One region of the Streptomyces sp. NPDC027672 genome, then DNA from elsewhere that is predicted to be linked to it. Evidence: riboswitches for the same ligand, from Rfam matches in the RefSeq annotation. Region 1 holds a riboswitch; each other region holds the start of a gene.

Region 1 (9,174 bases):
CGCTGATCGGGCAGGGCGGCATGGGCCAGGTCTGGACGGCGTACGACCGCAGGCTGGACCGGCGCGTGGCGGTGAAGCTGCTGCGCCCCGACAAGGTGGCGGGCCAGGAGGCGGACGAACTGCGCCGCCGGTTCCTGCGCGAGTGCCGGGTGACCGCGCAGGTGGACCACCCCGGCCTGGTCACGGTGCACGACGCGGGCAGCGAGGGCGAGGAGCTGTACCTCGTCATGCAGTACGTCGACGGCGCCGACCTCTCCGACCACCTCGCCGAGCACGACCCGTACCCATGGCCGTGGACGGTCGCGGTGGCCGCGCAGTTGTGCGCCGTGCTGAGCGCCGTGCACGCCGTGCCGATCGTGCACCGCGACCTCAAGCCGCGCAACGTGATGGTGAAGCAGGACGGCACGATCACCGTCCTCGACCTGGGCGTGGCCTCGGTGATGGACACCGACACCACCCGGCTCACGCACACCGGCTCCCCGATCGGCTCGCCCGCCTACATGGCGCCCGAGCAGGCGATGGGCGGCGCGGTCGGCCCGTACACCGACCTGTACGCGCTCGGTGTGCTGATGCACGAACTGCTCAGCGGCGAGGTGCCGTTCGCCGGCTCCACGGCCCTCGGCGTGCTCCACCGGCACCTGTACGAGCCGCCGCTGCCCGTGCGCCGGACGCGCCCGGAGGTCCCCGAGGCACTGGAGACCCTGGTGCTGCGGCTGCTCGCCAAGGACCCGCAGCACCGGCCGGCGTCCGCGCAGGAGGTGTACGAGGACCTGTCCCTGCTGCTGCCGGCGCGCGGGACGCCCACCGGAGCGCCGCTGGATCCCACGCGCCCCTTCCTGCGTCCGCACGCCCCCTGGCCGGACCGCGCGCGCACTCCCGCGCCGCAGCCCGCCCCGGTCGCGCCGGCGCCGCCGGTGGCGGAGAAGCCCGATGTCGCGGCCGCCGTGGACGAGGTCAAGCGGCTGCTGGGCGAGGGCCGCATCACGCAGGCCGTGGACATCCTGGGTGCGATCCTGCCGGCCGCCGCCGAGCAGCACGGCCAGCACTCCCCGGTGGTGCGCACCCTGCGCAAGCAGTACGCGGCCACCCTCATGGACGACGGCCAGTACCGGCGCGCGCTGCCCGAACTGCGCCGGCTCGCCGACGAACACGCCGCCCAGGCGGGCCAGGCGGACCCGCAGGCCCTGCGCTACCGCTACGAGGCCGCGCAGTGCCTGGAGCAACTGGGCGAACCGGCGGCGGCGCTCGCCGAGTACCGCGCGCTGCTGCCGTACTACGAGAACCAGTACGTCTCCGGGGACCCGCAGCTCGCCCACGAGGTGCGCCGGCGCGTCGGCCATCTGCTGCTCGCCCTCGGCGACCGGCCGGCCGCCCACGACACGCTCGTACGGCTGGTCCTGGACGTCGAACGGCTGCACGGCCCCGGTCACCCGCTGGCCGTGGAGGTACGGCGGACCCTCCAGTGGCTGGGACAGGTGCACGGATAGGTCCCGGCGGCTGACCGGCGGCGGCCCCGTCCCTCCCGCGGCGGCGCGGCGGTGCCCGAAGCGCGCGTGAATCGTTGGTCGAATGGGTTGGCCGCGGCCTGCCCACTGCCTACCATCGATCACCGCAAGACGTGGTGCGCCCGACCGTCGCCCGACCACCACTCCCGGCGGAGGCGCTGGCGCGCCGCACCTGTCGTTGCACTCTCCTCGGGAGGTCTCCTTGCACCGCCGCCGCACCGCGCTCGTCCTCACCGCCGCGATCGCCGCCGCGGCCCCCCTGCTGACCGCCTGCGGAAGCGAGGCGCACCCGGGCGCCGCGGCCGTCGTCGGTGGACAGCGGATCACCGTCGCGCAGTTGCAGAGCCGGGTCGACGAGGTCCGCCGGGCGCAGCGGGCCGCGGTGCCGGACGACACGCAGTACCAGCAGGTCGTCTCCTCCACCAGCAGCCTGACCCGCGACACCCTGCACAACATGGTGCTCGACCGGGTGCTGCACCGCGCCGCCCGGGACAAGGGCGTCACGGTCACCCCCAAGGAGATCCAGCAGATGCGCGCGGAGCTGGCGCGGCAGGCCGGCGGCGGCAAGGGCCTGGAGACGGCATGGCTGCAGAAGTACGGCATCGCGCCGGCCCGCCTCGACGACAACCTGCGCCTGCAACTGGAGGCCCAGAAGCTGGCCGCGAAGCTGGGCACCGACACCACCCGGCCCGCCTTCTGGCAGGCCCTGTCCAAGGCGTCCGCGGAACTGCGCGTCGACCTCAACCCGCGCTACGGCGCCTGGGACGTGCAGAAGAGCAGCCGGGTGGACGCGAAGACGCCCTGGGTCCGGGAGGTCACCGCGCAGGCCGGCCAGCCGATCACGACGTAACCGGGCCACGACGTAACCGGGCCCGGGGACGGGACGCGGCCGGGGCGGGAAGCGAGACCGGGACTCGCCACGGGGTCGTCACGGGCCACGGGCCGGATGCACGACCGGGTCATCGGATGCGCGGCCGAGTCATACGATCACACGACTCCTCCGCCCTGTGGATAACCCGATCCGCGTCCTCGCGCCGTGGGTTACGTTCGGATCGTGAACGAATCCAGCGCCGCAGCCCACCCCGCACCTCGTGCCGAAGCCGGTTCGGAAGCCGCCCCCGGCCGCATCGTCCTGCTCACCACCAGCCACCGCGTCGCGCCCGGCCTGCTGTCCTGGCCCGCCTGGCAGGCCCTGCGCACCGCCGACACCGTGCTGTGCGCGGACGGCGCGCATCCGCAGCTGCCGTATCTGCGGGAGGCCGGGACAGCGGTCGCGGAGGCGTCACCGACCGCCGAGGAGCTGGTCGCGGCGTGCGCCGGCGGACGGACCGTGGTGGTCGTGGCGACCGGCGAGGGCGAGCCGGCGCTCACCGACGGCCTCGCCCGGCTGGCCGGCTCCGGCCGGATCGCCATGCCGGAGCTGGAGCTGCTCCCCGCGTCGTACGACCTGCCGGGCGCCCGCCTGCTGGACCTCGTGCAGGTCATGGACCGCATCCGCGCCGAGTGTCCCTGGTCCTCCCGGCAGACCCACGAGGGCCTGGCGAAGTACGGCATCGAGGAGGCGTACGAACTGGTCGAGGCGATCGAGGCCGGCGACCGCGCGGAGCTGCGCGAGGAGCTGGGCGACGTCCTCCTCCAGGTCGTCTTCCACTCCCGGATCGCCGAGGAGCACCCGGACGAGCCGTTCTCCATAGACGACGTGGCCGGCGGCATCGTCGCCAAGCTCATCCACCGGCACCCGCACGTCTTCGGCGACGCGGAGGCGGAGACACCGGAGGACGTCAAGGAGCACTGGCTGCGCACCAAGGCCGAGGAGAAGCGCCGTACGTCGGTCACGGACGGCGTCCCGCTCGGCCAGCCCGGCCTGGCCCTCGCCGCCAAGCTGGCCTCCCGCGTCCGCACGGCGGGCCTGGAGGTCCCCGTGCCGCGCGGCGAGGGGATCGGCTACCGGCTCCTCGCGCTGGCGGCCGGCGCCGAGGCGGACGGCGTCGACCCCGAGGCGGCCCTGCGGGCGGCGGCCCGGGCGTACCGGGACGCGATCAGGAACGCGGAGAACCCGCACGCGACGGACACCGGGGGAGACACCGAGGACCCCGACGACCCCGACGGCACCGACGGCACCGACGACCAGGAGGACTGGGAGAACTAGGAGGACCAGGGGACCAAGAGAACCAGGCGGACTGGAATAACCAGGAGAACCACGCGGACCCTCGCCAGGGTGTGGCGGAGCCGTCCCGGAGGTCCGGATACCGTCGGGGAGTGACCGAGCAGCCCCACCCCGACCAGCCGGCCCCCGCCCTCTTCACGTGGGAGTTCGCCGCCGACCCCTACCCCGCCTACGCCTGGCTGCGCGAGCACGCCCCCGTGCACCGGACCCGGCTGCCGAGCGGTGTCGAGGCGTGGCTGGTCACCCGGTACGCCGATGCCCGGCAGGCCCTGGCCGACCAGCGGCTGAGCAAGAACCCGGCCCACCACGACGAGCCCGCGCACGCCCGGGGCAAGACCGGTATCCCCGGCGAGCGCAAGGCCGAGCTGATGACGCATCTGCTGAACATCGACCCGCCGGACCACACCCGGCTCAGGAAACTGGTCAGCAAGGCGTTCACACCGCGCCGGGTCGCCGAGTTCGCGCCCCGGGTGCAGGAGCTGGCCGACCGGCTCATCGACCGCTTCGCGGCGGCCGGCTCCGCCGACCTCATCCACGACTTCGCCTTCCCGCTGCCCATCTACGCCATCTGCGACCTGCTCGGCGTCCCGGCCGAGGACCAGGACGACTTCCGGGACTGGGCGGGCATGATGATCCGGCACGGTGGAGGACCCCGGGGCGGGGTCGCCCGGTCGGTGAAGAAGATGCGCGGCTACCTCGCCGAGCTGATCCACCGCAAGCGCGAGGCGCTGTCCGCCACGCCCGCACCGGGTGAGGACCTGATCTCCGCCCTGATCCGGGCCTCCGACCACGGCGAACACCTCACCGAGAACGAGGCCGCCGCCATGGCGTTCATCCTGCTGTTCGCCGGTTTCGAGACGACCGTCAACCTCATCGGCAACGGCACCTACGCCCTGCTCACCCATCCCGGACAGCGCCGGCGCCTCGAGGAGTCCCTGGCCCGCGGGGAGCGGGACCTGCTGGAGACCGGCGTGGAGGAACTGCTGCGCTACGACGGTCCGGTGGAGCTGGCCACCTGGCGGTTCGCCACCGAGCCGCTCACGCTCGGCGGGCAGGAGATCGCGCCGGGCGATCCGGTGCTCGTCGTCCTGGCCGCCGCCGACCGGGACCCGGAGCGGTTCGCCGACCCGGACGTGCTGGACCTCGGCCGCCGCGACAACCAGCACCTCGGCTACGGCCACGGCATCCACTACTGTCTCGGCGCGCCGCTCGCCCGGCTGGAGGGCCAGACCGCGCTGGCCACCCTGTTCACCCGCCTGCCCGGTCTGCGGCTCGCCGCCGACCCGGCCGAACTGCGCTGGCGCGGCGGGCTCATCATGCGTGGCCTGCGCACCCTGCCGGTCGAGTTCACGCCCACGGCCTGATCACCGGACCTCCCGGGGAAGATGACAGAAACTCAACTCTGTGATCTTCATGTGATCTGTGCGGCATGAACTTGTGACAAGTGATCGTCTGCCGATACGTTCACCCATCAGCGCGACGGGCGGCACCAGTCCGCCGCGCCGGTCCTGCTGTCGCTCGAAAGGCTTCTGCATGCTCTCCGGGAACGGCCGACACCGTCGCCCCCGCCAGGCTCCGGCCCTCCTCGTCGCGGCCGGCGTGACCGGCTCCGCCATCGCCCTCCCGCTCCTCGGCGCGGCCGGCGCACACGCCGCCGACGCCACCACGTGGGACAAGGTGGCCGAGTGCGAAAGCGGCGGCTCCTGGAGCGCGGACACCGGCAACGGGTACTACGGCGGCCTGCAGATCTCGCAGGACGACTGGGACGCCTACGGCGGCACCCAGTACGCGGACAGCGCCGACCAGGCCAGCCGGCTCCAGCAGATCGCCGTCGCCGAGAAGATCCTGGCAGACCGGGGCACCACGCCCTGGGCCACCTGCGCCCTGCTGTCCGGCCTGACGCCGGACTCGGGCTCCGTGGACGTCGACACGGGCGTCGGCGAACCCGGGCAGGACGGCCGTACGGGCGAACCGTCCGCACCGGCGGACGGCTCCGGCACTTCGGACACCCCGGGCGACTCCGGCACCCCGTCCGGCCGGCCGGATCCCTCGCCCTCCACGGAAGCCGGCTCCGACAGCGGCTCTGGCACCCCTTCCTCCCCGGACGCCGGCGGCACGCCGGACACCAAGCCGGGCAAGGGCAAGGGCAAGGGCAAGCACAAGGGCAAGGAAGCGGACGAGGACGCGGCCAAGGGCACGGGCGGGACCACCGGTCCGACCGGCACCAACACCCCCAAGTCCGACAAGTCCCCCGCCGCGGACGCCGGAAACCCCCAGGGTGCCGGCAGCGCGCCCGGCTCGGCCCCGGACGCCGGGGTCGAGAGCAACCCGCAGCGGGCCGCCGGTTCTTGGAGCCTCGTCGACACCGGAGCCGTCGCGTCGGGTGGACGCCACCGGGGCGCGAGTGCGGACGAAACCGTGACAAACGGTCAGGGCGCCACGCTGTCCGGCCGGCATGCCACCCGGGAGGCGGACACCTACACCGTCCGCCAAGGCGACTCCCTCGTCTCCATCGCCGACTCCCTTGACGTCGACGGCGGATGGCACGCGCTGTACGCCGGCAACAAGAAGGCCATCGGCGCCGACCCGAACCGCATCACCGCCGGTCAGACCCTGGAAGTAGGGGGCGAAACGGGCGGTAAGTAGGCGGAGTTGACGCCCCGCTTAGCGCCCTAATGTCCGGTTTGGCGAAAGTGTGGGATGAGTCTCAGAAGCCCTGATCGTCTTTGAAATTCGCCGGATCCCGTGTCTACGGTCGAGGCCGCTCGTCACCACGAGCCCCGGCAACCGCCACGCCGAATCCTGCCAGTGGTTGCCCGGGAACAGTCGTCGCGTCATGCGCCGTAGGCAGGAGCGGGGGAACCAAGGTAGGCGCCGGAACCGGCACTTGAGGCCGGCACCGGCTGGGGGTGAAGCCGCACACCGCGCAAGCGGGGGTGCGGCCGGGCAACTCAACCGGCCCGAACCCGACAGCTCACCTCGTAGGCGTCGGTGAGGGGAATCGATCCATGCTGTTTACCGGTAAGGGCAAGCACCGTCGTCCGTCCAAGGCCGTCCGCGCCATCACGCTCGCCGGTGTCACCGGCGCCGCCGTCGCCGCCCCGCTGATGGCGGCCGGCAACGCCTCCGCCGCCACCGACTCCCAGTGGGACACGGTCGCCCAGTGCGAGTCCGGCGGCAACTGGGCCATCAACACCGGCAACGGTTACTACGGCGGCCTGCAGTTCTCCGCCTCCACCTGGGCCGCCTACGGCGGCACGCAGTACGCGGCCACCGCCGACAAGGCGAGCAAGTCGCAGCAGATCGCCGTCGCCGAGAAGGTCCTCGCGGCGCAGGGCAAGGGCGCCTGGCCGGTCTGCGGCACGGGCCTGTCGAGCACCCCGTACAACGGCTCCGCCCCGAGCACCCCGTCCACCTCCGGCTCGGGCTCGACCTCCGGCTCCGGCTCCACCTCCGGCTCGGGTTCCACCTCGGGTTCGGGTTCCGCCTCCACCTCGGGTTCGGGCACCACCACCCGCTCCGCCGACCAGCAGGCCGCCTCCCGCTCCGCCGAGCGTCCGGCCGCGTCCGCGGGCCAGAGCACCGGCAAGACCGTCACCACCCCGACCGGCAAGAAGGTCGAGAAGGGCGACGGCGAGTACAAGGTGGCCCAGGGCGACACCCTCAGCACCATCGCCGCCGCGCACCAGGTCGCGGGCGGCTGGCAGAAGCTGTTCGAGCTGAACAAGGACATCGTCCAGGACGCCGACCTCATCTACCCGGGTCAGCAGCTGCACCTGAAGTGACCTCGGGCGCCCGGCCGGACCGCCGCGCCCGTAGATCCCGCGGACCACACTGAAGGCCCGTGCGGACCACCCCCGTCCCCACGGGCTCCCCGCCCCGGTGCGTGTTCCCCCGTACGCACCGGGGCGGGGCTTTTGCGTGCCCGCCGCGCGCGGAGGTTCCCCGGAACCCTTTGTTTCGAAAAGAAACAAAGGGTACGGTCGGCTTGTCCACGGGACGGTCGGTCGCGGGCCGGCGGCCCCGGGACGGTTAGGCTCTAGGCGCAAGGCACACCAGCCCCGCACTTCCAGCGTCACATCCAAGAAGGAGATGCTCGTGCCGTCCATCGACGTCGTCGTAGCCCGGGAAATCCTGGACTCCCGAGGCAACCCCACGGTCGAGGTCGAGGTCGGCCTCGACGACGGCAGCACGGGTCGTGCCGCCGTCCCGTCCGGCGCCTCGACCGGCGCCTTCGAGGCCATCGAGCTGCGCGACGGTGACCCGAACCGCTACCAGGGCAAGGGTGTCGAGAAGGCCGTCCTCGCCGTCATCGAGCAGATCGGCCCGGAGCTGGTCGGCTACGACGCCACCGAGCAGCGCCTGATCGACCAGGCCATGTTCGACCTGGACGCCACCGACAACAAGGGCTCCCTGGGCGCCAACGCCATCCTCGGCGTCTCCCTCGCCGTCGCCCACGCCGCCTCCGAGGCCAGCGACCTGCCGCTCTTCCGCTACCTGGGCGGCCCGAACGCGCACCTGCTGCCGGTGCCGATGATGAACATCCTGAACGGCGGCTCGCACGCCGACTCCAACGTGGACATCCAGGAGTTCATGATCGCCCCGATCGGCGCGGAGTCCTTCTCCGAGGCGCTGCGCTGGGGCACCGAGGTCTACCACACCCTGAAGAAGGTCCTGAAGAGCAAGGGCCTGTCCACGGGTCTCGGCGACGAGGGCGGCTTCGCCCCGAACCTCGGCTCCAACCGCGAGGCCCTCGACCTCATCCTGGAGGCGATCAAGGAGGCCGGCTACACCCCCGGTGAGCAGATCGCCCTGGCGCTCGACGTCGCCGCGTCCGAGTTCTACAAGGACGGCTCCTACCTCTTCGAGGGCAAGACCCGCTCCGCCCAGGAGATGACCGACTACTACGCCGACCTGGTCGAGGCGTACCCGCTGGTCTCCATCGAGGACCCGCTGTTCGAGGACGACTGGGCGGGCTGGAAGACCATCACCGACAAGCTGGGCGACAAGGTCCAGCTCGTCGGCGACGACCTGTTCGTCACCAACCCCGAGCGCCTGGCCCGCGGCATCGAGGAGGGCGCCGCCAACGCCCTGCTGGTCAAGGTCAACCAGATCGGCTCGCTGACCGAGACGCTGGACGCCGTCGAGCTGGCCCAGCGCAGCGGCTTCAAGTGCATGATGTCCCACCGCTCCGGCGAGACCGAGGACGTCACCATCGCCGACCTGGCCGTCGCCACCAACTGCGGCCAGATCAAGACCGGCGCCCCGGCCCGCTCCGAGCGTGTCGCCAAGTACAACCAGCTGCTGCGCATCGAGGAGATCCTCGACGACGCCGCGGTGTACGCCGGCCGCAGCGCGTTCCCGCGCTTCAAGGGCTGACCCGACCCGGCCGCGCCCGAGCCAGTCGTCCGTACGTCCCCGGACCCGGTCCCGTACCGTGTCCGGGGACGTACGCGCGTATGACGGGAGGCGGGGACGATGGCCGTGAGGGACCGGGACCGG
Region 2 (9,174 bases), on a different contig from region 1:
GGGTACTGGTCGAACGGGGTCAGCTTGGCCGTCGTCTGCACCGAGTCGTCCAGCGTGCCGCGCGAGCCCGCCACCGTGAACACCACCGCGTCGGCGGCCGGGTCGACCGCCGTGAACGAGATCACCTTCGCGCCCTCGGTCAGCTTGATGCCCGCGATACCGCCCGCCGGACGGCCCTGGGCACGGACGATCGACGCCTGGAAGCGCAGCAACTGCGCGTCGTCCGTGATGAACACCAGGTCCTCCTCGCCGGTGCGCAGCTCCACCGCGCCGACGATCCGGTCGCCCTCCTTGAGCGTGATGACCTCCAACTCGTCCTTGTTGGACGGATAGTCGGGCACCACCCGCTTGACGACACCCTGCTCGGTGCCGAGCGCCAGACCCGGGGACGACTCGTCCAGCGTGGTCAGGCAGACCACCGTCTCGTCGTCGTCCAGGGAGACGAACTCCGCGAGCGGGGCTCCTCCGGAGAGGTTCGGCACGGTCACCGGCTCGGGCAGCCGCGGCAGGTCGACCACGTTGATCCGCAGCAGCCGGCCCGCCGAGGTCACCGCGCCGATCACCCCGCGCGCGGTCGCCGGCACCCCCGACACGATCACATCGTGCTTGACCCGCTTGGCGCCCGCCCGCGGCAACGGCTCGTCGGTCGCCGTACGGGCCAGCAGCCCGGTGGAGGACAGCAGCACCCGGCACGGGTCGTCGGCCACCTGGAGCGGGACGGCGGCCACCGGAGCGGCCCCGGACTCCAGCAGGACCGTGCGCCGGTCGGTGCCGAACTTCTTCGCGACGGCGGCCAGTTCCGCGGAGACCAGCTTGCGCAGCTCCGCGTCCGACTCCAGGATCCGGGTCAGCTCCGCGATCTCCGCGGTGAGCCTCTCCTTCTCCGCCTCCAGCTCGATCCGGTCGTACTTGGTGAGCCGGCGCAGCGGCGTGTCGAGGATGTACTGCGTCTGCACGTCGCTCAGCGAGAAGCGCTCGATCAGGCGCTCCTTGGCCTGCGCGGAGTTCTCGCTGGACCGGATGATCCGGATGACCTCGTCGATGTCGACCAGCGCGGTCAGCAGGCCCTCGACCAGGTGCAGCCGGTCGCGCCGCTTGCCGCGGCGGAACTCACTGCGGCGCCGGACCACGGTGAAGCGGTGGTCCAGATAGACCTCCAGCAGCTCCTTCAGCCCCAGGGTCAGCGGCTGGCCGTCGACCAGGGCGACGTTGTTGATGCCGAAGGACTCCTCCATCGGGGTCAGCTTGTACAACTGCTCCAGGATCGCCTCCGGCACGAAGCCGTTCTTGATCTCGATGACCAGGCGCAGGCCGTGCTCGCGGTCGGTGAGGTCCTTGACGTCGGCGATGCCCTGGACCTTCTTCGCGTTGACCAGGTCCTTGATCTTCGCGATGACCTTCTCGGGGCCGACCGTGAACGGCAGTTCCGTGACGACCAGGCCCTTGCGGCGGGCGGTGACGTCCTCGATGGAGACGGTGGCGCGCATCTTGAAGGTGCCGCGGCCGGTCGCGTACGCGTCCCGGATGCCGTCCAGGCCGACGATCCGGCCGCCGGTGGGCAGGTCGGGGCCCGGGACGTGCTTCATCAGCGCGTCCAGGTCGGCGTTCGGCTGCCGGATCAGGTGCCGGGCGGCGGCGACGACCTCGCGCAGGTTGTGCGGCGGCATGTTCGTGGCCATACCGACCGCGATGCCCGAGGCGCCGTTGACCAGCAGGTTCGGGAAGGCGGCGGGCAGCGCTACCGGCTCCTGCTCCTGGCCGTCGTAGTTCGGTGCGAAGTCGACCGTGTCCTCGTCGATCGACTCGGTCATCAGGCCCGTCGCCTCGGCCATCCGGCACTCGGTGTACCGCATGGCGGCCGGCGGGTCGTCGTTGCCCAGGGAGCCGAAGTTGCCGTGGCCGTCGACGAGCGGCACGCGCATGGAGAAGGGCTGCGCCATGCGCACCAGCGCGTCGTAGATCGACGCGTCGCCGTGCGGGTGCAGCTTGCCCATGACCTCGCCGACGACCCGGGCGCACTTCACATAGCCGCGCTCGGGGCGCAGGCCCATCTCGTTCATCTGGTAGACGATCCGGCGGTGCACCGGCTTGAGGCCGTCACGGGCGTCCGGCAGGGCGCGTGAGTAGATGACCGAATAGGCGTATTCAAGGTAGGAGCCACGCATCTCGTCCACGACGTCGATGTCGAGGATCCTCTCCTCGAACGAATCGTCGGGCGGCGGGGTCTTGGTGCTGCGGCGGGCCATCGCTGCCTGGCTCCTTGCTGAAGCGTGGGACGGATCTGACGCCGACCATTGTGGACCGAGGCACTGACAAGCCGTGCCACGACCCGGTGCGGGGGCCCGGGCCGCTCCGGGAAGCGGCCCGGCCCTGGCGGCGGGAGACCGTCCGGGGCGGGGTCCGAGGCAGGCTACGCGATCCGCCGCCGCGCACGTCCGGCGGGAAGCGCGCGATCCGCTGTCGGCGTACGTGCCGCGGGAACTTCGCCGGGGCCCCGCACGCTTTGCATACAGTGGCAGGAACGGCAGGAACACCGCGGTTTCTTTCGACCGCCTCCGCTCGCGAAGGGACGTACATGCCCATGGGTCACACGACCACAGCCGAGGCAGGCTCCGGGGGCCTGACAGCGACCGAGCACCGCCTGGCCAACGGTCTGCGCGTGGTGCTCTCCGAGGACCACCTGACCCCCGTGGCGGCGGTCTGCCTCTGGTACGACGTCGGCTCCCGTCACGAAGTCAAGGGACGCACCGGCCTGGCCCACCTCTTCGAGCACCTGATGTTCCAGGGCTCCGCGCAGGTCAAGGGCAACGGCCACTTCGAGCTGGTGCAGGGCGCCGGCGGCTCGCTGAACGGCACCACCAGCTTCGAACGCACCAACTACTTCGAGACCATGCCCGCCCACCAGCTGGAGCTGGCGCTCTGGCTGGAGGCCGACCGCATGGGCTCGCTGCTGGCCGCCCTGGACGAGGAGTCCATGGAGAACCAGCGGGACGTCGTCAAGAACGAGCGCCGCCAGCGCTACGACAACGTGCCCTACGGCACCGCCTTCGAGAGGCTGACCGCGGCCTCGTACCCGGAGGGCCACCCGTACCACCACACGCCGATCGGGTCCATGGCGGACCTGGACGCGGCCACCCTGGAGGACGCCCGCCAGTTCTTCCGCACCTACTACGCGCCGAACAACGCGGTGCTCTCCGTGGTCGGCGACATCGACCCCGAGCAGACCCTCGCCTGGGTCGAGAAGTACTTCGGCTCCATCGCGTCCCACGACGGCAAGCCCGCGCCCCGCGACGGCTCCCTGCCGGACGTCATCGGCGAGCAGCTGCGCGAGGTCGTCGTGGAGGAGGTGCCGGCGCGCGCCCTGATGGCCGCCTACCGGCTCCCGCACGACGGCACGCGCGCGTGCGACGCGGCCGACCTCGCCCTGACCGTCCTCGGCGGCGGCGAGTCCTCCCGCCTGTACAACCGCCTGGTGCGCCGCGACCGTACGGCCGTCGCCGCCGGCTTCGGCCTGCTGCGGCTGGCCGGCGCGCCCTCCATGGGCTGGCTGGACGTGAAGACCTCCGGTGACGTCGAGGTGCCGGTGATCGAGGCCGCCATCGACGAGGAGCTGGCCCGGTTCGCCGCCGAGGGCCCGACGCCCGAGGAGATGGAGCGCGCCCAGGCCCAGCTGGAGCGCGAGTGGCTGGACCGGCTCGGCACGGTCGCCGGCCGCGCCGACGAACTGTGCCGGTTCGCCGTCCTGTTCGGCGACCCCCAGCTCGCCCTGACCGCCGTCCAGCGCGTCCTGGAGGTGACCCCGGAGGAGGTCCAGGAGGTCGCCAAGGCCCGCCTGCGGCCCGACAACCGCGCCGTCCTCGTCTACGAGCCGAAGTCCCCGGAGGCCGTCGAGGACACCGGGATCCCCGAGGACCCGGAGCAGGAAGCGACCGTAGAGGCGGCCCGCGACGAGACCGAGAACGAGGAGACGGCCCAGTGACCGAACTCGCCACCATGGAGTTCCACCCCCAGCCACAGCCCGGTGACGCCAGGCCCTGGGCGTTCCCGGCCCCCGAGCGCGCCGCGCTCGGCAACGGCCTGACCGTGCTGCGCTGCCACCGCCCCGGCCAGCAGGTCGTCGCCGTGGAGGTGCTGCTGGACGCGCCGCTGGAGGCCGAGCCGGCCGGCCTGGACGGCGTCGCCACGATCATGGCGCGGGCCTTCTCCGAGGGCACCGACAAGCACTCCGCCGAGGACTTCGCGGCGGAGCTGGAGCGCGCGGGCGCCACCCTGGACGCGCACGCCGACCACCCCGGAGTGCGGATCAGCCTGGAGGTCCCGGCCTCCCGCCTGGCCAAGGGCCTCGGACTGCTCGCCGACGCCCTGCGCGCGCCCGCGTTCGCCGAGAGCGAGGTCGAGCGTCTCGTCCGCAACCGCCTGGACGAGATCCCGCACGAGCTGGCCAACCCCTCCCGCCGGGCCGCCAAGGAGCTCTCCAGGGAGCTGTTCCCGGCGACTTCCCGGATGTCCCGGCCGCGCCAGGGCACCGAGGAGACGGTCGCGAAGATCGACGCCGGGGCCGTACGCGCCTTCTACGACCGGCATGTGCGGCCCGCCACGGGCACCGTGGTGGTCGTCGGCGACCTGACCGGCATCGACCTGGACGCACTGCTCGACGACACCCTCGGCACCTGGACCGGCACGCCGGGCGAGCCCCGGCCGGTGCCGCCGGTGACCGCCGACGACACCGGGCGCGTGGTCATCGTGGACCGGCCCGGCGCCGTGCAGACGCAACTGCTCATCGGCCGGATCGGCCCCGACCGGCACGACCGGGTGTGGCCCGCGCAGGTGCTCGGCACGTACTGCCTGGGCGGCACCCTCACCTCCCGCCTGGACCGCGTCCTGCGCGAGGAGAAGGGCTACACCTACGGCGTGCGCTCCTTCGGCCAGGTCCTGCGCTCGGCGCCGGACGGCACGGGCGCCGCGATGCTCGCCATCAGCGGCTCCGTGGACACGCCGAACACCGGTCCCGCGCTGGACGACCTGTGGAAGGTGCTGCGCACCCTCGCGGCGGAGGGCCTGACCGACGCCGAGCGGGACGTCGCCGTACAGAACCTGGTCGGGGTGGCGCCGCTGAAGTACGAGACCGCGGCGGCCGTCGCGAGCACGCTGGCCGACCAGGTCGAGCAGCACCTGCCCGACGACTTCCAGGCGACGCTGTACCGGCAGTTGGCCGCCACGGGCACGGTGGAGGCCACCGCGGCCGTCGTGAACGCCTTCCCGGTGGACCGGCTGGTGACCGTCCTGGTCGGCGACGCCGCCCAGATCAAGGCACCGGTCGAGGCGCTCGGCATCGGTGAAGTGACGGTGGTGTCGGCCGAGTAGCGCCCCGCACGGCGTACGCGGCGTACGCGGCGTACGCGGCGGGCACGGCACGCGCGCCTGGGGGCCCTGACGGTGCACCGGCCGTCAGGGCCTCCACTGTTCCACTCGCTCCCTCAGGTGCCCGATTTGGGGCGGAGGTTGCCTGTCTGCCCTGTGGGATGCGCTACAAAAAGCCGGATTCGTTTGAGGTGGGAAAGCGGGCCGCCGTAGCGTCACCTGGGCTGTTCGTCAGGCAGTGCGCCGCACCCGCGGCACCGGACAGTCATCGCCGAGTCCCCGTACGGCGCGAGCCAGGGGAGCCGGGGACCCACGTCCCTGGGGTGAATCGGGCGCCCGCGAGGGGGCCCGTAGGAGACCTTCCTGCTCCGAACCCGTCAGCTAACCCGGTAGGCGAGAGGGAAGGAAAGGACCAGCCACCACATGGCGTTCATGTGCGCCACCGGCAAGCACCGCAAGCCCGGCCGGGTCAAGCGGACCACCGCGCAGGCGGCCGGCGTCGCGGCCCTGACCACCACGGGCGTGCTCGGCTCCCTCGCCGCCTCCCCGGCGGTCGCCGCCGGTAACCCCGCGGACCAGACCGGTCTCACCCCGGTCCTCGCCGCGACCGAGGACGTCGCCGGCCTGATCGACGCCCAGGCCACCGCGCAGCAGCAGGCCGCCGAGCGGAAGGCGGCCGAGGAGGCCGCCGCGAAGGCCGCCGCCAAGCGGGCCGAGGAGCTGCGCCAGGCCAGGGCCCGTGCCGCCCGCGAGGCCGAGCGCAAGCGGCTGAACACCTTCGTCGCCCCCATCGCGCACTCCTACGTCTCCACGGCCTACCGGGCCAGCAGCTCCCTGTGGTCCTCCGGTTCGCACACCGGCATCGACTTCCACGCGGCCAGCGGCACGGCCGTCCACGCGGTGGGCTCCGGCACGGTCGTCTCCACGGGCTGGGGCGGCGCGTACGGCAACCAGATCGTGATCCGGATGGCCGACGGCATGTACACGCAGTACGGGCACCTGTCGTCCATCGGCGTCACCGTGGGCCAGCAGGTCGTCCCGGGCCAGCAGATCGGCCTGTCCGGCGCCACCGGCAACGTCACCGGGCCGCACCTGCACTTCGAGGCGCGCACCACCCCCGAGTACGGCTCCGACGTCGACCCCGTCGCCTACCTCCGCGGCCACGGCGTGCACATCTGACGCGTCCCGCGCGGTCCTTCCCAGCCCCGGCTCACCGAGCCGGGGCTTTCGCCGTATTCCGTGGTGTCCGCCACCCCCGCTGACCAAAAAATATCCATGAATTACGACCCGCCGTCGGAAATTCCGGCTCATTGTCATAGAGTCACGGAACACGCGTCCATCGTCGGCGTTTCACGGGGATTAAGGCGGAGGTCGGTCATGCGTATTCCGGCGCACTCGGTGTGCACCGCTGTCCGGGACGATATCGTCGCCGGTGTCTACGAGCGCGGCAGCCGCCTCACCGAGGAAGTCCTGGCCCGCCGCTACGGCGTCTCCCGCGTCCCCGTCCGCGAGGCGCTGCGCACCCTGGAGGCCGAGGGCTTCGTGGTGACGCGCCGGCACGCGGGCGCGTGCGTGGCCGAGCCGACCGAGCAGGAGGCCGCCGACGTGCTGGAGATGCGGACGCTGTTGGAGCCACTGGGCGCCGCGCGGGCCGCCCAGCGGCGCACTGAGGCCCATCTGAAAGTGCTACGAGGCCTGGTCCGGCTGGGCCAGGAGCGGGCCAGGAGGGGCCACAGCGAGGATCTGCGCGCGCTGGGCGGCTGGTTCCACGAGACCCTGGCGCAGGCGTCCGGCAGCCCGTCGCTGACCGCGGTGCTGACCCAGCTGCGGCACAAGATCGCGTGGATGTACACGGTGGAGCCCCCGGTGAGCCCGGCGGAGACCTGGGCGGAGCACGGTGCGATCGTGGACGCCGTGGCGCGCGGGGACGGCGAGCGCGCGCGGGCGCTGACGGCGCTGCACGCCGAGCGGGCCACGGGCGCGCACCGGCTGCGTTCCACCCGTGCCGGGGACCGGGTGAGGACTTCGCAACATGCCGTAAACGTATCGGGTCTGCGGCTTTAACACGGGCACCGTATACAAAGAGGAGTTATTCGGTGGCGGCTGTTTTCCGCTGCCATTTTCCCGGTGCCGGGAATTACTCGGCACCGGCCGTCCGGGCGCCGGGCGGAAATGCGGCCGGGAAAACGCGGAAGCCGCGCCATCCGGTGCGGACGGCACGGCTTCCGGTATTGCTCGGCCTCGGTGCGCGGACGGTCAGACCGTCTCGGGCAGCTCGTCCAGGCCCTCGGCGACCAGCTTGGCCAGACGGTCCAGGGCGGCGTCCGCGCCCTCGGCGTCGGAGGCCAGGACGATCTCCTCGCCACCCTGGGCGCCCAGACCCAGGACGGCCAGCATGGAGGCCGCGTTGACGGGGTTGCCCCCGGCCTTGGCGATCGTCACCGGGACGCCTGTGGCCGTGGCGGCTCGGACGAAGATGGAGGCGGGGCGGGCGTGAAGGCCCTCGGCCCAGCCGACGTTGACGCGGCGCTCAGCCATGTGTTGCTGCCCTTCGGTGTTCAGGTTGTCTAGACCAGTTTCCCATATCGTGAAGCATGCCCGGAGGGGACCCGTGTCCCGCCCCGGCGCGGCTCCGGACCGCGGCCTCGGTCCGGCGTTCCGCCCCCACGGACTGCCTCGCGCCATTGTCGTACACGAGCCGTACTCTGGGGCCCATGCAGACCTCGGCGGACCGGCAGGACCGGCACCACTACCCCGCCCACTGGGAGGCGGACGTGGTGCTGCGCGACGGCGGCACCGCGCGCATCAGGCCCATCACCGTCGATGACGCCGACCGTCTGGTCAGCTTCTACGAGCAGGTCTCGGACGAGTCGAAGTACTACCGCTTCTTCGCGCCGTACCCGCGGCTCTCCGCCAAGGACGTCCACCGCTTCACGCACCACGACTTCGTGGACCGGGTGGGGCTCGCGGCCACCATCGGCGGCGAGTTCATCGCCACCGTACGCTACGACCGCATCGGCGCCGCCGGCCTGCCCGCCCCGGCGCCCGCCGACGAGGCCGAGGTCGCCTTCCTGGTGCAGGACGCCCACCAGGGCCGCGGGGTCGCCTCCGCCCTCCTGGAGCACATCGCGGCCGTCGCGCGCGAGCGCGGCATCCGCCGCTTCGCCGCCGAGGTGCTGCCCGCCAACACCAAGATGATCAAGGTGTTCACGGACGCCGGCTACACGCAGCAGCGCAGCTTCGAGGACGGCGTCGTCCGCCTGGAGTTCGACCTCGAACCCACCGACCGCTCCGTCGCCGTGCAGCACGCCCGGGAACAGCGCGCCGAGGCCCGCTCGGTGCGCCGGCTGCTCGCGCCCGGCTCGGTCGCGGTCGTCGGCGTCGGCCGCGCCCCGGGCGGCGTGGGCCGCAGCCTGCTCGGCAACCTCCGCGCGGCCGGCTACCCGGGGCCGCTGCACGCCGTGAACAAGGCGTTCCCCGCGGACCTCAAAGAGATCGACGGGGTGCCCGCGTACCGCTCGGTGCGCGACATCGACGGGCACGTGGACCTCGCCGTCGTCGCCGTACCGGCCGAGCACGTGCCCGCCGCGGTCGCCGAGTGCGGCGAGAGCGGCGTCCAGGGACTGGTCGTGCTCTCCGCCGGGTACGCCGAGAGCGGGCCCGAGGGCCGCGAACGGCAGCGGGCCCTGGTCCGGGCCGCGCGCGCGTACGGCATGCGCATCATCGGCCCGAACGCCTTCGGGATCATCAACACCGCCCCCGGCGTCCGGCTGAACGCCTCGCTCGCCCCCGAGCCGCCCCGGCCCGGCCGCA
Region 3 (9,174 bases), on a different contig from region 1:
CACCCAGCGGCTGAACCTGCCGGCGGCCCGCCACTTCGTCGCCAGCTTCGACCGGCCCAACATCCAGTACCGGATCGTGCCCAAGGCCGACCCCAGGAAGCAGCTCCTCGCCTTTCTGCGGGAGGAGCACCCGGGCGACGCCGGCATCGTCTACTGCCTCTCGCGCAACTCGGTCGAGCGCACGGCGGAGTTCCTGACCGCGAACGGCGTCCAGGCGGTGCCGTACCACGCGGGCCTGGACGCGGCCACGCGCGCGGCACACCAGTCCCGGTTCCTGCGCGAGGACGGCCTGGTCGTGGTCGCGACGATCGCCTTCGGCATGGGCATCGACAAGCCGGACGTGCGCTTCGTCGCCCACCTGGACCTGCCCAAGTCGATCGAGGGGTACTACCAGGAGACCGGCCGGGCGGGCCGCGACGGCCTGCCGTCCACGGCCTGGATGGCGTACGGCCTGAACGACGTCGTGCAGCAGCGCAAGCTGATCCAGTCCGGCGAGGGCGACGAGGCGTTCCGCCGCCGGGCCGGGGCCCACCTGGACGCCATGCTCGCGCTGTGCGAGACCGTCCGGTGCCGGCGCGGTCAGCTGCTCGCCTACTTCGGCCAGGACGCCGACGCCGACGCCTGCGGCAACTGCGACACCTGCCTCAGCCCGCCGGAGACCTGGGACGGCACGGTCGCGGCGCAGAAGGTGCTGTCCACGGTGGTGCGGCTGCAACGGGAGCGCGGGCAGAAGTTCGGCGCGCTCCAGATCGTCGACATCCTGCTCGGCAAGCGCACCGGCAAGGTGATCCAGTTCGACCACGACCAGCTCTCCGTCTTCGGTATCGGCCAGGACCTCGCCGAGGGGGAGTGGCGGGGAGTCATCCGGCAGCTGCTGGCCCAGGGACTGCTCGCGGTCGAAGGGGAGTACGGCACGCTGGTGCTCACCGAGGCGAGCGGCACGGTGCTGCGGCGCGAGCGCGAGGTGCCGCTGCGCAAGGAGCCGAAGAAGGCGGCCGTCGTCCGGTCGCGGTCCGCCGGTGGCGCGGCGGGCACCGGCAAGGCCAAGGCGGCCGCGGTCGAGCTGCCCGAGGAGCTGCTGCCCGCCTTCGAGGCGCTGCGGGCCTGGCGTGCCGAGCAGGCCCGGGAACAGGGCGTCCCGGCGTACGTGATCTTCCACGACGCCACCCTCCGGGAGATCGTGGCCCGGCGGCCCGGTTCGGTGCGGGATCTGGGCACGGTGAACGGCGTCGGCGAGAAGAAGCTGGCGACGTACGGCGAAGGCGTGCTCCAGGTGCTGACCTCCCTGGGCGGGTCCGCGCCGGCCGCCCCCGGCGACGCACCGGCCGCCGCAGCCGGCGGCGCACCGGACGAGGACTGGCCCGAGCCGCCGGACGAGCCCGAGCCGGACGACTGGATATAGCGGCGGGACACAGCGTCCCGCCGGGGCGGGTGTCCGCCGGCCGGCGGGGCGCTCAGGACAGCGCGGTCAGGCCGGGCGCGAAGGTGATCAGCAGCGGCAGCAGCGGGACCAGCGCGGCCACCGTCGTGGTCAGGGCCCGCTGCCGGCGCAGCAGCCGTGGCGGCGGCTCCAGCAGCCGGTCCACGCGCTCGCCCAGCAGCCGGCGGCTGGAGGCGCAGGACAGGACGCCCCGGTGCTGGTTCAGCTCGATCAGGGCGAGGGCCGTGGTGAGGTGCCCGCAGCGCCGGGAGGCCGTGTCGTCGGCGGCCAGCTCGACCAGGCGGTGGGTCTGGTCGCAGAAGTGGGCGAAGAGCGGCACGCGCGGGAAGCCCGTGGCGAGCGCCGCGGACAGGTGCAGCAGCCAGTCGTGGTGGGCACGGGCGTGCCCGCGCTCGTGGGTGAGGACGGCGTCGAGCTGCACATCGGTGAGGCGGTGCAACGCCCCGGTGGTGACGACCAGTTGGGGCGGGTGGCCGGGCATCCACCAGGCGTCCGGGTACTCGTCCTCCAGGACCAGCATCGGGCCGCGTGCCGCCGGCAGTCCGGCCGGCAGTTCGGGGGCGCGCTCGCGCAGGTGCGCCCGGGCCTGGCCGCGGCTGCGGCGGACCTCGGCGAGTTCCCGGGCCAGCATCGCCGTCGTCCAGGCGGCCCCGCAGGCCAGCAGCACGGTGAGGGCGGCGGCCCAACCCGGCGCGGTGGACAGGTCGTAGGCGGCGGTGACGGCGGGCGGCGCGGGGGCGAACACGTGGTCGCGGACGGTGTGGAAGACGGCCGCCGCGCCCAGCACCAGTGCGGTCAGACAGCACAGCAGGACGGTGGCGACCAGGCACTGCCACACCCACAGCGCCACCACGGGATCCCGCTCGGGCCAGGCGGCCCGGGTCAGCGCGCGCGGCACCGGCACGGCGGCTGTCAGGGCGACGACGCTCAGCAGGAGCAGGCAGACGGTCATGCCGGGGCTCCGGTTCCTGGTCGGAGACGTATGCGGGTGCGGGTCTTGCCGGGCGCGCGGCGCAGGGTGGCGCGTCGCGCGGAACGAGTGGTGCGTGTCCTTGTCAGTATGACGAAGACAACGCCCCGAGTCAGGTGCCGAGGACGATCCGCCCGGCCCGCGCACCGACAGGGTCACGCGCGGGTGCCCCGGCCGGCCGCGCGTGGCCGGCCGGGGTGCCGCTCAGTTCGGTACGACCCGTCCGCCGACCTCGCCCAGTCCCACCCGGCGGCCGTCCGGGCCGGGCGCCCAGGCCGACAGGGTCACCGTGTCCCCGTCCTCCAGGAACGTCCGCTTGCCGTCCGGGAGGTCGAGGGGGTCGCGGCCGTTCCAGGTCAGCTCCAGCAGCGAGCCGCGCTGGCGTGCGGCGGGGCCGCTCACCGTGCCCGAGCCGTACAGGTCGCCCGTGCGTAGCGAGGCGCCGTTGACCGTCATATGCGCGAGCTGCTGGGCGGCGGTCCAGTACATGGTGGAGAACGGCGGCTCGGCGACCACGTGGCCGTTGACCGCGACGGAGATACGGAGGTCGTAGCCGCCCGGTTCGATGCCGGGCGCCGAGTCGTCCAGGTAGGGCAGCAGCGGGTGCGTGCGCTCCGGAGGTGCCACGCGGGCGTGCTCCAGCGCCTCCAGCGGGGTGATCCACGCCGACACCGAGGTGGCGAAGGACTTGCCGAGGAACGGGCCGAGCGGGACGTACTCCCAGGCCTGGACGTCCCGTGCGGACCAGTCGTTCAGCAGGCACAGCCCGAAGACGTGCTCCCGGAACGCGCCGAGCGGGACCGGGCTGCCCGGCCGCGACGGCACGCCCACGACGAAACCGACCTCGGCCTCGATGTCCAGCCGCACCGACGGGCCGAAGACGGGCGCGGGGTCGGCCGGGCCCTTGCGCTGCCCGGCCGGCCGTACGACGTCCGTGCCCGAGACGACGACCGTGCCGGAGCGGCCGTGGTAACCGATCGGCAGGTGCTTCCAGTTGGGGGTGAGGGAGTCCTCGGCGTCCGGGCGGAAGATCCGGCCGACGTTGCGGGCGTGGTGCTCCGAGGCGTAGAAGTCGACGTAGTCCGCCACCTCGAAGGGCAGGTGCAGGGCCACCTCGGACAAGGGGTGGAACAGCGGCTCGACGGCCGCGCGGTGCGCCGGGTCCGTGACCCAGGACGTGACGGCGCGCCGCACCTCCGACCAGGCGGCGGGGCCGGCGGCCAGCAGCAGGTTCAGGGTGGGCCGGGCGAGCAGCGGCTGGTGGGGCGAGCCGAGGGCCGCGGCGGCGGCGCCCGCGTCCAGGACGTGGTTCCCGAGCCGGACGCCGATCCTCCGCTCCGTGCTGCCGGCGGGCGAGAACACGCCGTAGGGGAGGTTGTGCGGGCCGAAGGGGTCGCCCTCGGGGACGTCGAAGGGGGGCATGGGGTGCTGCCTCACTCTCATCCGGGCCGTGCATGGCGATGCGTTCCATGTGGTCGCGCCACACGTTACGGCCGACATGCGTGTCATGGGCAGTGCCGCACGGCGGGCCCCGGAAGGGCGGCCGGACCGGGTGCGCCGGCGGCTTGCGCCGGCCCCGGCCGCCAGGAGGGCGTCCCCGCAGGGTATTTCGGGCCGGACGGCACACAAGTAGGCGCAAAGACGGGTGAGTCGGCGGGGCGCGGTGTCCGTATTCTCTGATCATGGCACCCACCCCGGCATATGCACTGATCGCCACCGACCTGGACGGGACGCTGCTGCGCGGCGACGACACCGTCTCCGACCGGTCGCTGGCCGCGCTCGCGCGGGTGGCGCGGGCCGGGGCCCGGCATCTGGTCGTGACGGGCCGCCCGGCCCCGCGGGTGCGGTCCCTGCTCGCCCGCCTGGGCTGCACGGGGCTGGCGGTGTGCGGACAGGGAGCACAGGTCTACGACGCCGGGGCCGGCCGGCTGCTGTGGTCGGTGCGGCTGGAGCGGGAGCTGGCGGAGACCGCGCTCGGCAAGATCGAGGCGGAGGTGGGGCAGGTGTACGCGGCGGTCGACCAGGACGGCGTGGACGGGCGCACGCTCATCGAGCCCGGCTACCGGATGCCCCACCCGACGCTGCCCGCGGTCCGCGTCGGCCGGCGGGCCGAGCTGTGGAGCGCGCCCATCAGCAAGGTGCTGCTGCGCCACGCCGAGCTGTCCGACGACGAGTTGGCGGCCGTGGCGCGCTCGGTGGTGGGCTCGCTGGCGACGGTCACCATGTCGGGGCCGGGCACCGTGGAGCTCCAGCCGGGCGGGGTGACGAAGGCGACCGGTCTGGCGCTGGCCGCCGAGCGGCTGGGGATCGGCGCCGAACGGGCCCTCGCCTTCGGTGACATGCCCAACGACATCCCGATGTTCGACTGGGCCGCGCGCGGTGTCGCCATGGCCGGCGCGCATCCCGAGCTGAAGGCGGTGGCGGACGAGGTCACCGCGTCGAACGAGGACGACGGCGTCGCCGTCGTCCTCGAAAGACTGTTCCCGGCCGGCTGACCGGGCCCGCGGTGGTGTCCGGGGACACCGACCGGTGCCGGTCAGTAGGCGCCGAACACGTTGTCGATCGATCCGTACCGGGCGGCGGCGTAGTTGCAGGCGGCGGTGATGTTCGCGACCGGGTCGTAGATGTCGAAGGACGTTCCGGCGACGTGGTAGGCGTTGAACGTCGGGTCGATGACCTGGAGCAGGCCCTTGGACGGGATGCCCTTGGCGGCGTTGGAGTCCCAGAGGTTGATGGCCGCCGGGTTGCCCGAGGACTCGCGCATCACGTTGCGGTAGATGCCGTGGTAGGTGCCCGGGATGCCCTTCTGGCCCATGATCGCGAGGGACTCGCGGATCCAGCCGTCGAGAGTGTTCGGGTAGCCGGCGGGGGTGGTGGCGGCCGCCGGGGCGGCGGTGGTGGCCGCGGCGGCGCCGGTCGCGCCGATCAGCGGCAGGGCGAGGACGGCCGCACCGGTGCAGGCGGCGGCGACGGCGCGGACGAGCCGGGTGTTGCGGGTGTGCTGAGCGGCGGCAGGCATGGGGAATCCTCTCCGGCGCCTGCGAGGTGAGCTGTCGGGTTCGGGCGGGGAGGCGCCCGGCCGTGCCCTGGAGGAGGCACGGCTTCACCCCTAGCCGTCCAGACGCGGCACGTGCCGCGCCGGGACGGCGGCTTACCTGGGTCCCCCGCTCCTGCCGTACGAATGAGTTCGTCGATGGGTTACGCGGGCGGCGGCAGGATTCGGCGTCCGCCCGACGGCCCGGAACGTATGCGAGAGCACATGTCGGGAACAAGTACCGGATGCGCTTAAGGCGCTATTTGACCTTGATCACCGCTGTATGGGGTACTTGATCCTTTGCGGTCGCCAATCCTCAACTCGCCGACGGGCAACGGGCGGACGGCGGTGTGGCGGGTGGGGTGGGTCCGTCGGCCGGGTGACCCAATTCACGAAATAGCAAATGACGTCAAATCAGACATGAGGGATTAGAGGCATTAGGGGCTTTCGAACCCAGAGTCCGGGTCGTGATGGAAGTGGAGTATTACTATGTGATCAAAACTATGCCCGCCATGATCCGATACCACCCAAGCTGGACGGGTGGGCGCTATCGGTGATCGAAACGGGACCGGATACGCTGACTTGAGTGATGGCAGCGACCTATCGACAAACCGTGTAATCGCCAGCAGACACCAGCAGACAGGAGACCCCTCGTGACCGTCGTCGGGCCGTTCGGGCTGAGCGTGCGGGACCAGGCTCTGGAAGCCGATGTCCAGGCCGGATTGGCGGCTGTCGAGGAAGGCTTGCTCGAGGCCACCAAGAGCGAGGTCCCGTTCATCACCGGGGCCGCGCAGCACCTCGTCCGGGCCGGCGGGAAGCGGTTCCGGCCCCTGCTCGTGATGCTCGCGGCCCAGTTCGGCGACCCTTACGCACCGGGCGTCGTGCCGTCGGCCGTGGTCGTGGAGCTGACCCACCTGGCCACGCTCTACCACGACGACGTCATGGACGAGGCGGCCGTGCGCCGGGGCGTGGACAGCGCCAACACGCGCTGGGGCAACTCCGTCGCGGTCCTCACCGGCGACTTCCTCTTCGCCCGCGCCTCCCACATCCTCGCCGACCTCGGCCCGGAGGCGGTCCGGGTGCAGGCCCTGGCCTTCGAACGGCTCGTCACCGGTCAGATCCTGGAGACCGCGGGCCCCTCCGACGGCCGCGACCCGGTCGAGCACTACCTGGACGTGCTGGCCGGCAAGACCGGCTCCCTGGTGGCGGTGGCGTGCCGGTTCGGCGCGATGATGTCCGGCGCCGACGAGCGGGTCGTCGACGTGCTCACCCAGTACGGCGAACGGCTCGGCGTCGCCTTCCAGCTCGCGGACGACGTCCTGGACATCGCCTCCGACTCCCACGAGTCCGGCAAGACCCCGGGCACCGACCTGCGCGAGGGCATCCCGACCCTGCCGGTGCTCCGGCTGCGCGAGCGGGCCGCCCGGCTGGGCCTGCCCGAGGACGTCGCGCTGTGCGAGCTGCTGGACTCCGACCTCAGCGACGACGCCCGGCACGCCGAGGCGCTGGCCGGGCTGCGCACGCACCCCGCGCTGGAGCAGGCCCGCCGGGACACGATCCGGTACGCGGAGGAGGCGCGGGCCGCGCTGGCCCCGCTCACCGAGTGCGACGCCAAGGCCGCGCTGACCGAGCTGTGCGACGCGGTGGTGCACCGCGCGGGCTGACCCGCCCGGCCGGCCCCGCCCGGCGATCACCCGTCCCCTAGGGGTCGGGAGGAGGCGCGGCCGTCCCGTGTCATACCGCAGGCGTACGCGCGGCTGGCTCCGTGGGGTGACGCTTCCGCGCGGCCGATTTGGTCATATGGACACCACGGACATCACCACTCCTCACCGTTTCGGGTGAGAATGGCGGTCAGGGTGGACCAGCGTGAGGACAGCCGCCGCCGACGACGGAGGTAGGGCACACATGGCACCGTACGACAGCGAGGACACAGTGGGCGCCACGCGGGACGAGGACGCGCGCACGGGACGGCGCACGGCCGCCCGGTACGCGCTTCCGGTCGCGGTGGTGGGGGTGGCGGCGGTCACGATCGGGCTCGTCCCGGCGCTCGCCGACTCCGGTGACCCCGATCTGCCGAAGATCAGCGCGCAGCAGCTCGTCGAGAAGATGGCCCGGTCGGACGTACAGCGGCTGTCCGGCACCGTGAAGATCAGCACCGACCTGGGCCTGCCCGACCTCGGCGGCCTGGAGGACGGGCTGCTCTCCGGGGCCCGGGGCGGCTCCGGCAAGGACTCCGGCGACGGCTCCTCGGCCGACCCGAAGGACAGGCTCACCGAGCTGGTGTCCGGCACGCACACCCTGCGCGTCGCCGCGGACGGCCCGGACCGGCAGAAGCTGTCGCTGCTGGAGCGCGGCGCCGAGTACAGCCTGATCCACGACGGCAAGGACGTCTGGGGCTACGACAGCAAGAGCAACGAGGTCTACCACTCCACCGCGCCCGCGTCCGGCAAGGACCACCGGGCCGAGGCGCCGGCCACGCCCAAGGACTTCGCCGACGAGGCCCTGAAGGCGGTGGACGACACCACGTCCGTCACCGTCGACGGCACCGCGCAGGTCGCCGGGCGCGACGCCTACAAGCTGCTGATCCGGCCCCGGCAGTCCGGCACCACGGTCGGCGCGATCAGCATCGCCGTGGACGCCAAGACGGGCCTGCCGCTGAAGTTCACGCTGACCCCGAAGAGCGGCGGCGCCGCCGTGGTCGACGCCGGCTTCACCCAGGTCTCCTTCGCCCGCCCGGCCGCCTCCGCCTTCGACTTCACCCCGCCCAAGGGCGCGAAGGTCACCGAGGAGAAGGACGCGGCCAAGGCACCGGAGCACACCCCGGAGCGCGGCGGACGGCCCGCCGGGGGCCCGGACGGACCGCAGGTCCTCGGCAAGGGCTGGACGTCCGTCGCCGTGATCGAGACGGGCGCCGAGGGCGGCCTGCCGACCGGCTCCCAGGGCGGGGACCTCGGCGGCTTCCTCGGCTCGCTCGGCGACCCGGTCTCCGGGAAGTTCGGCAAGGGCACGCTCTTCTCCACCCGCCTGGTCAACGCGCTGATCACCGACGACGGCAAGGTGTACGCGGGCGCGGTGACGAAGGAGACCCTGGTGAAGGCGGCCGACACGGGGAAGTGACCCCTGCGGGGCCGCCGCCGGACGCAGGAAGCGAGGGGGAGCCGATGGACGGACCGTCCGCCGCGGACCACGGCCCGCGGGACGCGCGCGCCGCGCACGATCCGGCGGCGCCCCCGGCCGCGGAGCCGGCGAGTGTGATCGTCACCCGGGGGCTCGGCAAGCGCTACCGCGGCGGCCAGCTCGCCGTGGACGGTCTCGACCTGACCGTCCCGGCGGGCAGCGTCTTCGGCTTCCTCGGTCCGAACGGCTCGGGCAAGACCACCACCATCCGCATGCTGATGGGCCTGATCCAGCCGACCGCGGGCACGGTCCGGGTGCTCGGCCGGCCCATGCCCCAGGCGGCCCGCACGGTCCTCCCGCAGGTCGGCGCGCTCATCGAGGGCCCCGCCCTGTACGGCTTCCTCTCCGGCCGGGACAACCTGCTGCGCTACGACGCCGCCGACCCCACCGCCGACCCGCGCACCCGGCACGCGCGCGTGGCCGCCGCACTGGACCGGGTCGGCCTCGCGGCCGCCGCCGGCAAGAAGGCGAAGGCGTACTCGCTCGGCATGAAACAGCGCCTGGGCCTGGCCGCCGCGCTGCTCCAGCCGCGCCGGCTGCTCGTCCTGGACG

What was found. Region 1 has a riboswitch for cyclic di-AMP ahead of ACZ4SV_RS33010 (transglycosylase family protein). Riboswitches for the same ligand answer to the same signal wherever they lie in the genome.
Region 2: another riboswitch for cyclic di-AMP. It lies ahead of ACZ4SV_RS13350 (M23 family metallopeptidase); the one in region 1 lies ahead of ACZ4SV_RS33010 (transglycosylase family protein).
Region 3: another riboswitch for cyclic di-AMP. It lies ahead of ACZ4SV_RS03940 (transglycosylase SLT domain-containing protein); the one in region 1 lies ahead of ACZ4SV_RS33010 (transglycosylase family protein).

Annotation. Positions count from the first base shown of each region.
Region 1 is NZ_JBVHSO010000019.1:20,785-29,958, reverse strand. It holds gene ACZ4SV_RS33035 (serine/threonine-protein kinase) at 1-1,487, shown strand, start outside; gene ACZ4SV_RS33030 (SurA N-terminal domain-containing protein) at 1,708-2,355, shown strand; gene ACZ4SV_RS33025 (nucleoside triphosphate pyrophosphohydrolase) at 2,560-3,654, shown strand; gene ACZ4SV_RS33020 (cytochrome P450 family protein) at 3,765-5,036, shown strand; gene ACZ4SV_RS33015 (transglycosylase family protein) at 5,206-6,318, shown strand; cyclic di-AMP (ydaO/yuaA leader) riboswitch at 6,502-6,675, shown strand; gene ACZ4SV_RS33010 (transglycosylase family protein) at 6,681-7,457, shown strand; gene eno (phosphopyruvate hydratase) at 7,771-9,051, shown strand; gene ACZ4SV_RS33000 (FtsB family cell division protein) at 9,151-9,174, shown strand, end outside.
Region 2 is NZ_JBVHSO010000004.1:513,431-522,604, reverse strand. It holds gene ACZ4SV_RS13365 (DNA gyrase/topoisomerase IV subunit A) at 1-2,246, opposite strand, end outside; gene ACZ4SV_RS13360 (M16 family metallopeptidase) at 2,576-3,979, shown strand; gene ACZ4SV_RS13355 (M16 family metallopeptidase) at 3,976-5,364, shown strand; cyclic di-AMP (ydaO/yuaA leader) riboswitch at 5,621-5,772, shown strand; gene ACZ4SV_RS13350 (M23 family metallopeptidase) at 5,785-6,540, shown strand; gene ACZ4SV_RS13345 (GntR family transcriptional regulator) at 6,739-7,425, shown strand; gene ACZ4SV_RS13340 (HPr family phosphocarrier protein) at 7,618-7,899, opposite strand; gene ACZ4SV_RS13335 (bifunctional acetate--CoA ligase family protein/GNAT family N-acetyltransferase) at 8,076-9,174, shown strand, end outside.
Region 3 is NZ_JBVHSO010000001.1:867,820-876,993, reverse strand. It holds gene recQ (DNA helicase RecQ) at 1-1,402, shown strand, start outside; gene ACZ4SV_RS03955 (M56 family metallopeptidase) at 1,455-2,393, opposite strand; gene fahA (fumarylacetoacetase) at 2,616-3,833, opposite strand; gene ACZ4SV_RS03945 (HAD family hydrolase) at 4,094-4,906, shown strand; gene ACZ4SV_RS03940 (transglycosylase SLT domain-containing protein) at 4,948-5,430, opposite strand; cyclic di-AMP (ydaO/yuaA leader) riboswitch at 5,434-5,614, opposite strand; gene ACZ4SV_RS03935 (polyprenyl synthetase family protein) at 6,099-7,109, shown strand; gene ACZ4SV_RS03930 (LolA family protein) at 7,351-8,562, shown strand; gene ACZ4SV_RS03925 (ABC transporter ATP-binding protein) at 8,607-9,174, shown strand, end outside.